DNA from 2 places in the Nonomuraea sp. NPDC005650 genome. Region 1 is predicted to be linked to the other one. Evidence: riboswitches for the same ligand, from Rfam matches in the RefSeq annotation. Region 1 holds a riboswitch; the other holds the start of a gene.
What was found. Region 1 has a riboswitch for thiamine pyrophosphate ahead of ABZS69_RS34895 (cytosine permease). Riboswitches for the same ligand answer to the same signal wherever they lie in the genome.

Region 2: linked by a shared signal. The riboswitch ahead of thiO (glycine oxidase ThiO) and the one ahead of ABZS69_RS34895 (cytosine permease) in region 1 are both predicted to bind thiamine pyrophosphate.

Annotation. Positions count from the first base shown of each region.
Region 1 covers NZ_JBEXCR010000022.1:134,961-140,546, forward strand. The annotation lists gene ABZS69_RS34885 (PAS domain-containing sensor histidine kinase) at 1-786, opposite strand, end outside; gene ABZS69_RS34890 (methylated-DNA--[protein]-cysteine S-methyltransferase) at 882-1,463, shown strand; gene ABZS69_RS34895 (cytosine permease) at 1,420-2,751, opposite strand; TPP riboswitch at 2,741-2,858, opposite strand; gene ABZS69_RS34900 (rhodanese-like domain-containing protein) at 2,923-3,246, opposite strand; gene ABZS69_RS34905 (helix-turn-helix domain-containing protein) at 3,243-3,656, opposite strand; gene ABZS69_RS34910 (DNA-formamidopyrimidine glycosylase family protein) at 3,653-4,531, opposite strand; gene ABZS69_RS34915 (TenA family protein) at 4,579-5,184, opposite strand; gene ABZS69_RS34920 (GPP34 family phosphoprotein) at 5,208-5,586, shown strand, end outside.
Region 2 covers NZ_JBEXCR010000001.1:549,465-555,050, reverse strand. The annotation lists gene ABZS69_RS02525 (thiazole synthase) at 24-779, opposite strand; gene thiS (sulfur carrier protein ThiS) at 772-972, opposite strand; gene thiO (glycine oxidase ThiO) at 969-2,084, opposite strand; TPP riboswitch at 2,074-2,191, opposite strand; gene ABZS69_RS02510 (FAD-dependent oxidoreductase) at 2,246-3,415, shown strand; gene ABZS69_RS02505 (Rv2175c family DNA-binding protein) at 3,446-3,820, shown strand; gene thiE (thiamine phosphate synthase) at 3,798-4,436, shown strand; gene ABZS69_RS02495 (polyprenyl synthetase family protein) at 4,659-5,586, opposite strand, start outside.

The DNA of each region.
Region 1 (5,586 bases):
TCCCGGTGTGCTCTGGGCGAACAGCGCGTACAGGGCCCCGTACGGGCGCCCGCCGACGGCCGCCAGGCCCAGCGCGATCGTGTGCAGCCCGTTCAGCCGGGCCCACACCAGGTCCTCCAGCCCGTTCGACTCCAGCATGACGGTCTTGCCGGTGCGTAAGAGCTTGTCGACGAGGCTCGTGCGCAGGTCGCTGGTGGTGCCCCTGATGGCCGCCGGCAACTGGTACGTGCTGACCAGCCGCAACCGCTCGCCCTCGATCAGCACGAACCCGCCCGCGTCCGCCCCGGTGAGCTCCGTGAGGCTGGCCGAGATCCGGTCGAGCACGGCCGACAGCTCCAGCTCGGAGTTGATGTCGCCGACCACGTCGGTGAGCCGGCGCACCAGCCTGGCCCGCCGCGCCATGCGGTCCCTGGCCACCGCGTCGGCCCGCGCGAGGTGGTGCACGCAGACGTACCCGGCCACGGAGCTGCCCAGGCGCAGCGCGCTGATGTCCACGCGCACGTCGAGCAGGGTCCCGTCGCCGCGTAAACGTTTGGTGCGGACCGAGACCTGGCCGCCGGTGCGCACGCGTTCGAGCACGGCGTTGTGCTCGGCGGTCAGCTCGCTCGGCACGATCGGCGCCCGGCGCCCGAGCATCTCCTCCGCCGTCCACCCGAACAGCCGCTCGGCCGCCTCGTTCCAGACCAGTACGCTCTGATCCCGGTCGACGACCACGACGGCGTTGGGCGAACCGGCGAGGGCAGCACGAGCGATCTCGTCGTCACTACCGGCCCATTCGTCCCCCACTCCTCCATAGTGCACGTGGCGTGGTGAGTGCGTCGGGCGATCCGTCCGATACGCTGCGGGCACGGTGATTCTCGGCGGGTGGGGAGGGTGGTGGCATGTCGAGCGGCGATATCGATGCCCTGTTGCGCGTGACCTCCAGCACCTATCGAGGTGAGACGCATCCTGACATCGCGTTCGGCACCTATGACGGGGCCGTCGGCAGGCTGGTGCTCGCGGTGACCGGCAAGGGTGTCGCGGCGTGCAGCTTCGAGCCGGAAAACGCCGTGTTCGAGCTGGTCACGAGGCATGTGGGCTCGTTCATCGGGCCGGACCCGCGCCGGCTCGACCCGGTGCGCAGAGAGTTGGACGCCTACTTCTCCGGCCGCCTGCGCGCGTTCAGCACGCCCGTCGACCTCGCGCTGGCGACGTCTTTCGCCCGTACGGTGCTGCAGAAGACGATCGCGGTCCCCTACGGCACCACCACGACGCTGGAGGCGATCGGCGCGAGCATCGGCCGGCCGCGCGCGCTGCGGGCGATCGGCAACGCGCTGGCCTCCAACCCGGTGTGCGTGATCGTGCCGTGCCACCGGGTGGTGCGCGAGGACGGCGCGCTCGGCGACTACGCGGGCGGCGCGACGGCCAAGCAGCACCTGCTCAACGTCGAAAAGCGCGCGTCGACCAGCCGATCAGCAGGGTGACCAGCGCGGCGACGATGGCCGCACCGAGCGCCCCGTTCATCCACGGCTGCCGGGTGAAGCCGATGGCCTCGCGGGCCGACTGCCAGAAGGCCCCCCACGCCGTGTCCGGGGGCGTGGCGGTCGCCAGCCAGTACGCCACGAAGCCGAGGGCCCACGGCACCAGCCTCGACCAGCGTGAGGGCGCGTCCTCCGCGGTGTTCCAGCCGCGCGAGCCGCCCAGCACGAAGTAGTCCACGGCCAGCACCGCGAACATCGGCACGAAGATCGCCCCGATCACGCCCAGGAACGCCCCGTAGGAGTTGACGTCCACGACCAGGGCGATCGCGACGCTCAGCACGCCGATGGCGACGGAGAAGACGCGCCGGTCCACCCGCGGCATCAGGTTCTGCAGCGAGACCGTGGTGGAGTAGACGTTGGCGAACGACTGGTCCGTCTCGCGCAGCACCAGGATCGCGAAGAACAGCGCGCCCAGCGGCACCGCCACGAACGGGCCGAACACCGACGTCGGATCGGCCGCCACGTTGTCCGCCCCCGCCAGGGCCACCGCGAACACGCCCAGGCCCAGGCAGGCCACCTGGGCCAGCGTGTAGCCGCCGACCACGCCGGTGAACGCGGCCCTGCTCGACCTGGAGTGCCGGGCGAAGTCGGCCGCCATCGGCACCCACGACACCGACAGCGCGATCACGTAGTCCACGGCCGGGGCGAACGCCGTCCAGGACCCGCCGGTGTGCGCGGGCGCGCTGGTCAGGAAGTGCCAGGCGAACCACACCATCGACACGACCACGCCGATGGTGACGTACCGCCGCAGCAGCCTGATGGACCCGAGCGGCCAGATCGTGAGCGCCGTGGTCAGCACCCCCGCCGCGACCACCCACACCTGGTACGGCACGGCGCCGAAGATCGCGCTGGCCGCCTTGGCGATCACCCACAGCTCGAACGCGGCCCAGCCGAGCATCTGGACGATGTTCAGCACCGTGGGGACGTACGAGATCTTTGCCCCGAACAGGCCCCGCAGCAGCACCATCGCGGGCTGCCCCGTCTGGGTGCCGGGCACGGCGGACAGGCCCACCATGGCGGTGCCGATCAGGCTGCCGACCACGGTCGCCAGGAGCGCGGCGGCCAGGCTGAGGGGAGCGTTGCCCAAGGGGTTGAGCAGGAGGGACGCCCCGGAGAAGCCCAGGAGGCTGACTCCGAGGTTCGCCCAGAGCGCGCCCTGGTCGAGCACGCCCAGGGTCTTCGGCGGCCTGCCTTCAAGAGTCAGCGGAACTTCGTCGACGACATGCGTCATCGCGCACTCCCTACGCCGGCATTACCCGGACAGGTTCAGGCGGTCGGCAGCGGATCTATGGCTGCCCTCTCAGCCCGGCGAAACCCCGAGCTCCCGCGACAATCTGCAGTTGGCGCCCTCATCATGCCTTAGTGGCGGCGAAACCGCCACAGTGGGGCCTTCACCAAGGTTTCACGCCACGAACGGCTGCTGCCCGGTCTCGCTGACCATCGGAAGGCGCGCGAACTCCCACGACTGCATGCCGCCGCCGACGTTGACGGCGTCGCGCCCGAGCTGGTTGAGCCAGGCCGCGACCTGCAGGGACCGGCCGCCCACCCGGCAGACGACGTAGACCGTGCGGTCGCCGGGCACCTCCTCGACCCGCCCTTGAATCTGCGTCATGGGGATGTGCACGGCCTCAGGGGCGTGCCCCGCGACCCATTCGTCCTGCTCACGGACGTCGAGCAGGTAAGCGTCTGCGGGAACGGCACTGGCCTCGATCTCAGGAACGGTCATGACTCCATCATCTCGCGCCTGGCGTCGTAGGCCGCACGCGCCTCGGCGATCTCCTCCTGGTGCGCCTCCGTCCAGGTGACCAGCGACTTGATGGTCTCGTGCAGCGTGCGGCCGAGCGGCGTGAGCGCGTAGTCCACCCTGGGCGGCACGACGGGGTGGACCGTGCGGCTGACGAGGCCGTCGCGTTCGAGCTGGCGCAGGGTCACGCTGAGCATGCGCTGGCTGACGCCGTCGATCTCGCGGCGGAGCTGGGTGAAGCGCAGGCTCTGGCAGTCGAGCAGGGCGATCACGAGCAGCGACCACTTGTCCGCGATGCGGTCGAGGATCTGGCGCACCTCGCAGTCCTCGCGGGTGTCCCACTGCCGCACGTCGTAGTCGTCGAGCGGGTCCAAAGGGCCCTCGCAGTTCATTTGAGAAGGCGGGACAGGCGGCGGTCGGCGAGGGGCTTGCCGCCGGTCTGGCAGGTGGGGCAGTACTGCAGCGAGGAGTCCGCGAAGGACACCTCCCGGATCGTGTCGCCGCAGACGTCGCACGGCTGCCCGGCGCGGTTGTGGACCCGCAGTCCCGACTTCTTCTCCGCCTTGAGGTCCTTGGCCGCCAGCCCGTGCGCCCGCTCCACGGCCTCCCCCAGGGTGGTGACGATGGCCTCGTGCAGGTCGGCGATCTGCGCGTCCGTCAGCGTGGCCGCGATCTTGAACGGGGACATCTTCGCCGCGTGGAGCACCTCGTCCGAGTACGCGTTGCCGATGCCGGCGATGATCTTCTGGTCGCGCAGCAGCCCCTTGATCTGGGTGCGGCTGCCGCCCAGGATGCCTTTGAGCGCGTCGACGGTGAAGGACTCGTCGAGGGGGTCGGGGCCGAGGGCGGCGACGCCGGGGATCTCGTCCGGATTTTTCGTGACATAGGCGGCCAGGCGCTTCTGCGTCCCCGCCTCCGTCAGCTCGAACCCGGGCGCCAGTCCCTCCTCGTCGGGCGCCAGCCGGACGCGTACGGCGAGCGGGCCCTTGCCCGGTCGCACGGGCTTGGCCCCCGACAGGTCGTCGCGCCAGCGCAGCCACCCCGCGCGGGCCAGGTGGATGACCAGGTGGAGGCCGTCGCAGTCGAGGTCGAGGAACTTTCCGTGCCTCGCCACGCCGGTGATGGTCAGCCCGCCGAGCGCGGTCACGGGCGGGTCGAACGTCTTGAGCGCCTGGATGGCCACCACGTCGACCCCCAGCACCGTGCGGCCCACGGCCCGCTCGCGCAGGAAGTGGGTGAGCGACTCCACTTCGGGTAGTTCCGGCATGCCACCAGGGTACGTGCGCGCCCCGACCATCCACAGCCTGTGGACGGCTACGGCACGCTCCAGAAGGCCAGCTCGTGCGCCATCCCCTCGGCGAACAGCGCCTCGGCCCGCGCCGGATCCGGACCGGCCTCGTCGATCATCTGCGCGATCCGCTCGGTGAGCGCCGCGAACCCGGGATCGGCGTACGTGTCCACCCAAGCCCGATATCTCGGCTCAACAGGCGGATTCTCCGCCAATATCCGCCCAAGACTCGAATATCCCCACATGCAGGGATAGAGCGCGGCCAGCCCCTCCCCATAGGACGCCGCCGACTCCAGCAGGAACGTCGTGTACGCCGCGCACGCCGGCCCCTTCACCGCCCCCTCCAGATCGGCGCCGAACCCCGCCGACAGCGACCTGTGCAGGCTCAGCTCGTCGTGGTACGTGGTGTGCGCCAGGTCCACCAGGTCACCCAGATGCCCGGCGGGCGCCTGCCAGGCCAGCCGCGCGAACACCCGTACGTAGTCGAGCAGGAACAGGTAGTCCTGCTCCAGCCACGACCTGAACACCGGCTCGGGCAGGTCGCCACGTGCGATGCCGGCCACGGTGGGATGGTCGAGCTGCGCCCGGAGCAGCGGGCGGCCGATGGCGTGCAACTTCTCCGAGATGGTCATGGCTGGGAGGTTAGTGTCGAAGCATGACTGTGACGATCGCCGAGGAACTGCTCCTGCTCGCCTACAACGACGAGAAGGGCACGCAGCTCGTCTCCGGGACCCAGCTCGACCCCGCCCTCGCCGGCGCGATCCTCGCCGAGCTGGCCGTCAACGACCGGGTGGAGCTGTCGGACAAGAAGGTGACGGTCAAGGACCCGTCCCCGCTCGGCGATCCTGAGCTGGACGCCACGCTGGCCCGCATCGCCGGGGAGGGCAAGGAGCGCAAGCCCGCCTGGTGGGTCCAGCGGCTGCAGTCGGGCAAGCTTCGCACGCGCCTGCTCACCAGGCTGGCGGAGTCGGGCGTGCTGACCGAGCAGCGCGGCAAGGTGCTGGGCATCTTCCCCACCACGCGCTGGCCCGAGG
Region 2 (5,586 bases), on a different contig from region 1:
CAGCTCCCCGCACACCACTCAGGTCACGGCGTCATCGGCGAGGAGGCCTCGGCGTAGCGCCTGCGCGGGATGCGGCCGGCCAGCCGCGCCAGCCGTCCCGCCGCCACGGCCCCCTTCATGGCGGCCGCCATGAGATCGGGCCGCCGCGCCCTGGTGACCGCGGTGGCCAGCAGCACGGCGTCGCAGCCCAGCTCCATCGCCAGCGCGGCGTCGCTGGCCGTGCCGATGCCCGCGTCGAGCACCACCGGCACGGACGCGGCCTCCACGATCAGCTCGATGTTGTGCGGGTTGCGGATGCCGAGGCCCGAGCCGATCGGCGCGCCCAGCGGCATGACGGCCGCGCAGCCCGCCTGCTCCAGCCGCCGCGCCAGCGCGGGGTCGTCCCCGATGTACGGCAGCACCACGAACCCGTCGGCCACCAGCCGCTCCGCGGCGTCGAACGTCTCGATCGGGTCGGGCAGCAGCGTCCGCTCGTCGGCGATGACCTCCAGCTTGACCCAGTTCGTGCCGAGCGCCTCCCTGGCCAGCCGCGCCGTCAGCACGGCCTCGCCCGCGGTGAAGCAGCCCGCCGTGTTGGGGAGCACCTTGATGTCCCGCTCGCGCAGCACGTCCAGGACGGACCCGGGGGCGGTCGGGTCGAGCCGCCGCATGGCCACCGTGGTCAGCTCGGTGCCGGACGCGGCCAGCGCCTGGTCGAGCACGTCGAGCGAGGGTGCGCCGCCGGTCCCCATGATGAGCCGGGAGGAGAACTTCTCCCCGGCGATGATCAGTTCATCCACCTTGCACCGCCGTCAGAACCTCCACCCGGTCACGGTCGCTGAGCGCCGTCGTCTCCCACGAGCTCCGCGTGACCACCTCGTCGTTCACGGCCACGGCCACTCCGGTGGTGGCCGTGGTCAATGTGCGTACGGCCTGCGCCACGGTCATGCCGTCGGTCACCTCGTGCGAGGCCCCGTTGATCGTCACAATCATGAAATTTCCCGAAATCTCCCAGGGGCGCACAACGCCGCCAGCTCGCCCTCTTCGCCCAGCAGGATGTCCGCCGTGAGCGGCGCCAGGAGCACGCCGCCCCGGTGGTGACCGGTGGCCAGCGTCAGCCCCGGGGTGCGGCTCGGGCCGATGAGCGGCAGGTTGTCCGGCGTGCCCGGACGCAGCCCGGCCACCACGTCGGCGACCTCCAGCTCGGTGACGCCCGGCACCAGCTCCCTGGCGTCCCGCAGCAGCTCGTAGAGCCCGCCCGCGGTCACCCTGGTGTCGAAGCCCATCTCCTCCTGCGTCGCCCCGACCACCAGCTCGCCGTCGCCCCGGGGGACGAGATAGACCGGCGTGCCGTGCACGGTGCCGCGCACGCATCGCGTGAGCAGCGGCTGCGGCGAACGCAACCGCATGATCTGCCCCTTCACCGGCCGCACCGGCAGCTCGGCCAGCCCGGCGCTCCACGCCCCGGCCGCCAGGACCACCCGCTCCGCCGGCAGCTCGGCCGGCCGGCCGTCGCCGCCGGGCGGCTCCAGGCGTACGCCCGTGACCCGGGCGCCGTCGCGCAGCAGCTCGCGCACGCGGGCCCGTACCAGCGGGACTCCCTGCCGGTCGAGCGCGGCGAGCAGCGCCGCCGTCACGCGGCGCGGGTCCACCCAGGAGTCGCCGGGGGCCAGCAGCCCGCCCCGCACCGAGGGGGCCAGCATGGGTTCAAGGCGGCGGCACTCGCGGCCGGTCAGCCGCTCGACGGGCAGCTCCAGCTTGTCCAGGTACGCGGCCAGCTCGTCCAGCGCGGCCAGGTCGTCCGCCCCGAACGCCACGTCGAGCGTCCCCTCGGAGCGCAGGTCCAGGGCCTCGGGGCCGGCCAGCCCCGCGTCGGCGGCCAGCTCGGCGGCGAAGGCGGGCCAGCGGCGCAGCGACGCCACCCCGAGCCGCAACAGCGGCGCCTCGGTGTAGGTCACCTCGCTGATCGGCGCCAGCATCCCCGCCGCCGCGTGTGAGGCCCCAGAGGCGGGGGCCGGGTCGACCAGGGTGACGGGCCGCCCCGCGCGGGCCAGCCGCCAGGCCGCGGAGAGCCCGACGACCCCGCCGCCCACGATCACATCCATCCGCGCTCCCTTCGCCGGCATGATCCGGATCAGGTGTCTTGCGGTCGAAGGCCCGAAGGCAGCCTTCCTCTCAGCCCGGTCACGGCCGGACTCCCGCGCGTCTTACGTCCTCCAGCCTACGGCCTCGCTGCGACGCCCCGACACCGCCCCACGTTAGGGTCATGAACGTGAACCGAGTCGTGGTGGTGGGAGCTGGCCTGGCCGGAGTGCGCACCGTGGAGGCGTTGCGCACGCGGGGGTTCGGGGGGAGGGTCACGCTGATCGGCGAGGAGCGGCATCGCCCCTACGACCGTCCGCCCCTGTCCAAGGCCGTGCTGTTCGGCGACGCCGACACCAGCTTCGTCGACACCGACCTGGCCGCGATCGACGTGGACTTCCAGCCCGGGGTCAGCGCCAAGGCGCTGCGCGAGGGGGTCGTGGAGACGACCGAGGGCGAGATCGGCTACGACGGGCTGGTCATCGCCACCGGCGCCGAGCCGATCAGGCTGCCCGGCGACGGCCCGCAGCACGTGCTGCGCACGCTCGACGACGCCCACGAGCTCAGGGCCATGCTCGTCCCCGGCGCCCGCGTCGCGGTCATCGGCGCCGGCTGGATCGGCGCTGAGGTGGCCACCGCCGCCCGCCGCGCCGGGTGCGCGGTGACCGTGATCGAGGCCGGCCCGGCGCCGCTCGCCATGGCCGTCGGCGCCGAGATCGGGGCCCGCACCGAGCGCTGGTACGACGGCATCGACCTGCGGCTCGACACCATGGTCGACTCCGTGGACGAGGGCGGCGTGCGGCTGGTGGGCGGCGAGTTCGTGGACGCCCACGTGGTGGTCACGGGCATCGGCGTGCGCCCGGCCGTCGAATGGCTCACCGGCGCCGACATCGACCTGCACAACGGCGTCGTCGTGGACGAGCACCTGCGCGCCTCCCTCCCGAACACGGTCGCCGTCGGCGACTGCGCCGCCTGGTGGTCGCGCCGCTGGCAGACCAGGCTCAGGGTCGAGCACTGGGACACCGCGCTCAACGCCCCCGAGGTGGCCGCCGCGAGCCTGCTGGGCGAGGACGTCGCGTACGATCCCGTTCCGTACTTCTGGTCGGAGCAGTTCGGACATATGGTGCAATATGCGGGTCATCATTTGGCAGGGGAACGGCTGATCTATCGCGGCGAGCCCGAGGGCAAGTGGTCGGCCGTCTGGCTCACGGCCGACGACGTCCTCGCCGCGGTGCTGGCCGTGGACCGGCCGCGGGACCTCGTACAGGGGCGTAGGATCATCGACGCCGGACACCGTCTTGACGCGGAACGCCTGGTAGATCCAGAAGTCTCCCTACGGGATTGTGTTGTTTGAGCAAGGACGGCATGTGGTAGTTGTGGTTTCGTGACGCTTTCTGTTGCACAGATCGACCGGGAGACCGACCAGCTCGTAGACGAGTGGCTCACTCTCCCCGAAGTGGCCTCGCGCCTCGACCTTTCGATTGGGCGGGCCAAGCAACTCCTCAAGGACCACAAGCTGCTCGGCGTTCGCCGGGGGAGCGGCGGGCCGCAGGTGCCCGCGGTGTTCCTCGATGGAAAGGATGTGAGGAAGGGCCTACCCGGCACACTGACCGTGCTGCTGGACGCCGGCTACGACGATGTCGAGTCGCTGCGCTGGCTCTTCACCCCCGACGAGTCCCTGCCCGGATCGCCCATCGACGCGATCAAGGCCGGCCGTCACACTGAGGTCAAGCGGCGTGCCCAAGCCCTCGGTTTCTGAGGCCCGCCTCTATCTCTGCACCGACGGCCGCCGCGACCGCGGCGACCTCGCGGAGTTCCTCGACTCGGTGCTGGCCGGCGGCGTGGACATCATCCAGCTGCGGGAGAAGGGTCTGGAGGCTCGCGACGAACTCGCGCTCCTCGAAATCTTCCGCGACGCCTGCGACCGGCACGGCAAACTCCTGGCCGTCAACGACCGGGCGGACCTCGCCTTCGCCGCCCGCCCTGACGTGCTCCACCTGGGGCAGGACGACCTTCCTGTGACGGTCGCGCGAGAGATACTCGGCGACGACATCGTCATCGGACGGTCCACCCACTCCGTGGCCGAGGCTTCCGCCGCGGCAGCGGAGCCGGGCGTCGACTACTTCTGCTGCGGCCCCATCTGGCCCACGCCCACCAAGCCCGGCCGCCCGGCCCCCGGCCCGCCGCTGCTCCGGCACGCGGCCGCGCTGGAGACCTCGCGGCCGTGGTTCGGGATCGGCGGCATCGACCTCGCGAACCTGGACGAGGTGATGTCGTACGGCGTGCGCCGCGTGGTGGTCGTACGGGCGATCACGGACGCGGAGGATCCGGGCGCGGCGGCGGCGGAGTTCGCCAAACGCCTGTCCACCTTCTGACCACCCGAGCCCCCTGACCACCCGAAGCCCCATGACCACAGGAGGCCTGACCACACCAGGCCTCCTGACCGAAGGGGTTCCCTGACCACAGGGGCCCTGATCGCAGGGGCTTCCCGCCCACCGAGGGCGCTCGCGACCCCGCGGGCGCCTCCGGACCGCGGGCCCGCTCGCCCGGCCAGGCCGCGCTGCGCACCCAGATCGTGGCGCGCTCAGATCGTGTGGTCAGGTCTTGCGGGAGGTGGCCGCGATGGCCAGCTCCGTCAGCGCCGTGCGCGCCTCGGCCGCGATCGGCGCCCCGTCGAGCGCGGACAGCGCGTCCGCCAGATACTCGCCGATCAGGTCCTCGCACTCCTGCAGCGCGCCCGTGTCGTCGATGATCTGCCGCAGCGTCTCCACCCCGCGCTCGTCCAGCCCGGGATCCCCCAGCAGCCGCCGGACGGTCTCCGCCGCACCCGGGGACGCGGCCGCGAGCGTGCGCGCCACGAGCATCGTCCGCTTGCCCTCCCGCAGGTCGTCACCGGCCGGCTTGCCCGTCTGCGCCGGGTCGCCGAACACCCCCAGGATGTCGTCACGGAGCTGGAACGCGATCCCGACCCGCGTGCCGTAGCCCGTGCACAGCTCGTCCATCCAGGGCGCGAGCTCGCCGCCGGCGAGCACCAGCCCGAGCCTGAGCGGCTGCTCCACCGAGTATTTCCCGCTCTTGAACAGCGCCACCCGCAGCGCCGACTCGAACGTGTTCTCGCCGTGCGCCTGCTCCAGCAGGTCGAGGTACTGGCCGCACATCAGCTCCGTACGCATGTGGTCGTGCACGGGCTGGGCCGCCGCCAGGGACTCGGGCGGCAGGCCGCTGGTGCGCCACATCTCGCCCGACCAGATCAGGAGCAGATTGCCCAGCAGGATCGCCGCGCCCTCGCCGAACTGCGCGGCGGAGCCCTGCCAGGAGGACTTCTCGTGCAGCGCCTGGAACCGGCGGTGCGCGGACGGCATGCCCCTGCGCAGGTCGCTCTTGTCCATCACGTCGTCGTGCACGAGCGCGCTGGCCTGCAGCAGCTCCAGCGAGGCCGCCGCGGTGAAGATCTCGGGCACGTCCGTGCCGCCCGCGCCGCGCCAGCCCCAGTAGCAGAACGCCGGACGCAGCCGCTTGCCGCCG